Regions from separate parts of the Streptomyces sp. NPDC001549 genome, predicted to be linked through region 1. Evidence: riboswitches for the same ligand, from Rfam matches in the RefSeq annotation. Region 1 holds a riboswitch; the other holds the start of a gene.

Region 1 (2,448 bases):
CGCGTCGACCAGCAGGCCCAGCTCGACGCCGTACCCGACGGGGAACGGCAGCCGTTCCAGCAGGGAGCGGCGTACGGCGTACTCGCCGCCCAGCGGCTGCACGAAGCCGGCCAGCTGCGGCCAGTGGAGGTTGAGGAGCGGGCGGGCGACCAGCTCGGTGACCCGGCCGCCCTGGCCCGGGGTGTCCCCGAGCGGGCGGTCGTACATCGCCTTGACGAACTGCACGTCGGGGTCGGTCAGCAGTGGTCCGACGATGCCGGAGACGAAGGTGGCGGAGAAGTCCCGCAGGTCGGCGTCGACGAAGCAGACGATGTCCCCGCCGGTGGCCAGCAGCGAGCGCCACAGCACCTCGCCCTTGCCGGGCAGCGCCGGGAGGCGGGGCAGGATCTCGTCGCGGTGCACCACCCGGGCCCCGGCCTTCGCCGCGACCTCCGCGGTCCGGTCGGCGGAGCCCGAGTCGATGACGACCAGTTCGTCGACCAGGGGGACCGGCAGTCCCTCGATCAGCTCACGCCGGACGGTCTCGACGATCGCGCCGACCGTCGCCTCCTCGTCCAGCGCGGGCAGCACGACGCTGACCGTGGTCCCGGCCGCCCGTTTCCGGTCGAGCAGCTGGTCGAGCGGTCGGTCGGCGGCGGACCAGGAGCGGTCGGCCAGCCATCGCTCCACCTCTTCCAGCACCCTCAGCACTCCCTGCGTGTCGGTGATATTCGCCCTTATGTGATCCATCTCGCGGTTCGGACGGCTGTCTCAACCGCCCGGGCCTTCGGTTACAGTCTTGAACAACGCGAAGGACCACCGCATGCCGGGGGTCCCCGCGTACAAACGCACCGGCGCGCCATAGAGCGCGTGTGCCGGTGCCATACCGCTCATCCAGAGGGGCAGAGGGACACGGCCCGTTGAAGCCCCGGCAACCCTCCAGTCGGTTCTCGCGATCGCGCGTCAGCGCTCGTCAGCGAGGTCCCCGGCTAGGGAAGGTGCCAATTCCGTCTCATGGCGAAGTGCGCCATGGGGAAGATGAGGAGAAAGGGCCTCGCCATCATGGCTGCACAGACTGTCGCCACCTCTGTTGATCTCGGACCTGCCACCGGCCTTTCCTGTCGCGAGTGCGGCACCCGCTTCGAGCTCGGCCCCATCTTCGCGTGCGCCGAGTGCTTCGGACCGCTGGAAGTCGCCTACGACCTGCCGACCGGCGACCCCGAGGCCCTGCGCGCCGCGATCGAGGCCGGCCCGAACAACATCTGGCGCTACGCGCCGCTGCTGCCCGTCCCCGCGGACGTGGCCGGCAAGCCCAGCCTGAACCCCGGCTTCACCAAGCTCGTGGACGCGGCCAACCTGGCCAAGGAACTGGGCATCACCGGCAAGCTCTACGTCAAGGACGACTCCGGCAACCCGACGCACTCCTTCAAGGACCGCGTCGTGGCCATCGCCGTCGAGGCCGCCCGCGCCTTCGGCTTCACCACCCTGTCCTGCTCCTCGACCGGCAACCTGGCCGGCGCCGTCGGCGCCGCGGCCGCCCGGGCCGGTTTCCGCTCCTGCGTGTTCATCCCGCACGACCTGGAGCAGGGCAAGGTCGTCATGGCCGGTGTGTACGGCGGCGACCTGGTCGGCATCGAGGGCAACTACGACGACGTCAACCGCTTCTGCTCCGAGCTCATCGGCGACCCGCTGGGCGAGGGCTGGGGCTTCGTCAACGTCAACCTGCGCCCGTACTACGGCGAGGGCTCCAAGACGCTCGCGTACGAGATCTGCGAGCAGCTCGGCTGGCAGCTGCCCGACCAGATCGTGATCCCGATCGCGTCCGGCTCGCAGCTGACGAAGATCGACAAGGGTCTGCAGGAGCTCATCAAGCTCGGCCTCGTCGAGGACAAGCCGTACAAGATCTTCGGTGCCCAGGCCGAGGGCTGCTCCCCGGTGTCCACCGCCTTCAAGGCCGGTCACGACGTGGTCCGCCCGCAGAAGCCGAACACCATCGCCAAGTCGCTGGCCATCGGCAACCCGGCGGACGGCCCGTACGTCCTGGACATCGCCCGCCGCACCGGCGGTTTCGTCGAGGACGTCACCGACGAGCAGGTCGTCGAGGCCATCAAGATCCTTGCGCAGACCGAGGGCATCTTCGCCGAGACCGCGGGCGGTGTGACCGTCGGCGTGACGAAGAAGCTCATCGACAACGGGCAGCTCGACCCGGCGCTGACCACCGTCGTCCTCAACACCGGTGACGGCCTCAAGACCCTGGAGGCGGTGGCCGCGGACAGCGGGCAGACCGCCACCATCCGCCCGAGCCTGGACGCGTTCCGCGCCGCCGGCCTGGCCTAGGGGGTGTCCGGCGGGTCATGGCCGGGCCCGGGCCTGACCCGCCGGACCCCCCTCCCCTTCTCCTCCGCCCTACCGGAAAGGCAGTAGCGCCATGAGCGTCAACGTCCGCATCCCCACCATCCTGCGCACCTA
Region 2 (2,448 bases), on a different contig from region 1:
GCTGCGCTTCCTGCAGCCAGTCCGCGCGTCCGGCGAGCACGCCCGAGCCGAAGGGCGCGTACAGCTTGTGCCCGGAGAAGGCGACCCAGTCGACGTCCAGCTCCTGCACGGAGACGCGGTGGTGCGGGGCGAGTTGGGCGGCGTCCAGCACGATGCGCGCGCCGTGGGCGTGCGCGGCGGCGGCGAGTTCCTTGACCGGCCACAGCTCGCCGGTGACGTTGGAGGCGCCGGTGACGCAGACCAGGGCGGGACCGTACGGGTCGCGGTCGGCGAGCGCCCGCTCCAGGGTGGCGACGGCCTCGGCGGGGGTGCGCGGCGCGTTGAGGTAGGTGACCTGTGCGTCGACCCACGGCAGCAGGGAGGCGTGGTGCTCGGTCTCGAAGACGAACACCTGGCAGCCGGCGGGGAGTACGGCGGCGAGCAGGTTCAGCGAGTCGGTGGTGGACCGGGTGAAGACGACCTGGTCGGCGGGGCGGCAGTCGAGGAACTCGGCGACGGTGACCCGGCTCTGCTCGAAGAGGTCGGTGGAGAGCTGCGAGAGGTACCCGGCGCCGCGGTGCACGCTGCCGTAGTACGGGGCGTACGCGGCCACGTCGTCCCAGACCCGCTGCAGGGCGGGGGCGCTGGCCGCGTAGTCGAGGGCCGCGTAGGTGACCTCGCCCCCGGTGACGAGCGGGACCGTGACGTCGCGGCCGAGGACCGCGAGCGGCTCGGCACAGGCGGGGTCGACGGTGGCTGCGGCGGCGGTGGCGACGGCGGCGTTCAGGGTTGCGGACATGGCGGTATCTCCCGGCAGGCAGGGCTGAATGGCTTCGGTGTGCCCGTACGCGGGTACGGCGCTGCGGCCGTCCGGGGTACGGGAGAGTCCTCGGACCGCGGTGGGCGGGGGTACACGGAAGTGACCCTGATCCGAGGGTTGAAGTAGGGGCGGAGTCGCCCTATCGCATTCGCTTGCTCACGGAAAAAGCTCCTCGAGAAGACCAGGACCCCTGGTGTCGAGGGATCCGCGCTTGCCGTAGGCCTTGCTGCCTACGACCTGGTCATCACCCGGGGCACCCCGCCACGGAAGGAGGGTTGCCGGACAGCAAGCCGGGGCCTAAACGCTGTCACTCGTGACCTGTCCAGCATCCTGCCACAAGATCGACCGAACGCAAGACCCCGGTCCGAATGGCGGACCGGGGTCGTCGCTTTCACGCCGTTCTCACACCGCTACGCGTTGCTGGCCGTCACCCAGCGCTCCAGGGCGGCCCGCGCCGCACCCGAGTCGATGGACTCCGCCGCACGGGCGATACCGGCCGTGATCTGCTCCTCCAGGCTGCCCGGGCCCGGGTCGAGGGCCACCAGGGCCGCCGCCGAGTTCAGCAGCACGGCGTCGCGGACCGGTCCGGTCTCGCCGGCCAGCAGGCGGCGGGCCACGTCCGCGTTGTACGAGGGGTCCCCGCCAGCCAGGGCGGAGACGTCGACCAGGGAGATGCCCACGTCACGGGGGTCGAAGGCCCGCTCGGAGACCTTGCCGTCGCCGACCCACCAGATGCGCGAGGTCGACGTCGTGGTCAGTTCGTCCAGGCCGTCGTCACCGCGGAAGACCAGCGCGGAGGAGCCCCGCTCGGCGAGCACGCCCGCGATGATCGGGGCCATCCGGGGATCGGCCACGCCGGTCGCCTGGGCGCGCACCCGGGCCGGGTTGGTCAGCGGGCCCAGCGCGTTGAAGAAGGTCCGGATGCCCAGTTCCTTGCGGGCCGCGGCCACATGGCGCAGAGCCGGGTGGAACTTCACGGCGAAGCAGAAGGTGATGCCCGCCTCCTCGGCGACCTCCACGACCCGCTCCCGGCTCAGGTGGAGGTTCACCCCGAGCTTCTCCAGGACGTCCGAGGAGCCGCTCGCGGAGGACGCGGCCCGGTTGCCGTGCTTGACGACCTTGGCGCCGGTACCGGCCACCACGACCGCCGACATCGTGGAGATGTTCACCGTTTTGGCCCCGTCGCCGCCGGTGCCGACGATGTCCACCGTCCGGCCGGGCACCTCGATCAGGTTGGCGTGCGCGTACATCGCCCGTACGAGGCCGTTGATCTCCTCGACCGTCTCCCCCTTGGCCCGCAGCGCGACCGTGAAGCCGGCGATCTGGGCGTCGGTGGCCTCCCCCCGCATGATCCGGTCCATGGCCCAGGCGGTGTCCTCCGCGCGCAGGTCCTGGCCGGTCAGCAGAGCGTCGAGAAGGCCCGGCCAGCCACGGGCCGCCACGCTGTCGCCGCCTGCCGGGGTCGCAACGTTCATGGTCCGCTCCTGCTGTCGGTGGGCCGTCCCCATTCTCTGGCGCCCACGTCTGATCGGTCAGGGTTCAGCCTATCCAGCCCCGGTTACGGCAAAGAGCCCCGTCCAGACACTGGACGGGGCTCTCGCCGTGGCGACACCAGGACTGACCGAAATCAGTCCCTCATGCGTTCATAC

The links. A riboswitch is a leader RNA that binds a small molecule or an ion and turns the genes downstream of it on or off. The one in region 1 is predicted to bind S-adenosylmethionine.
Region 2: linked by a shared signal. The riboswitch ahead of ACFY04_RS01610 (aminotransferase class V-fold PLP-dependent enzyme) and the one ahead of thrC (threonine synthase) in region 1 are both predicted to bind S-adenosylmethionine.

The regions. Positions count from the first base shown of each region.
Region 1 is NZ_JBIAVJ010000023.1:111,403-113,850, forward strand. Features, by position in the region: gene ACFY04_RS31425 (glucosyl-3-phosphoglycerate synthase) at 1-681, opposite strand, end outside; SAM riboswitch class I at 867-1,024, shown strand; gene thrC (threonine synthase) at 1,018-2,316, shown strand; gene ACFY04_RS31435 (MoaD/ThiS family protein) at 2,408-2,448, shown strand, end outside.
Region 2 is NZ_JBIAVJ010000001.1:337,154-339,601, forward strand. Features, by position in the region: gene ACFY04_RS01610 (aminotransferase class V-fold PLP-dependent enzyme) at 1-778, opposite strand, end outside; SAM riboswitch class IV at 1,002-1,118, opposite strand; gene trpD (anthranilate phosphoribosyltransferase) at 1,210-2,274, opposite strand.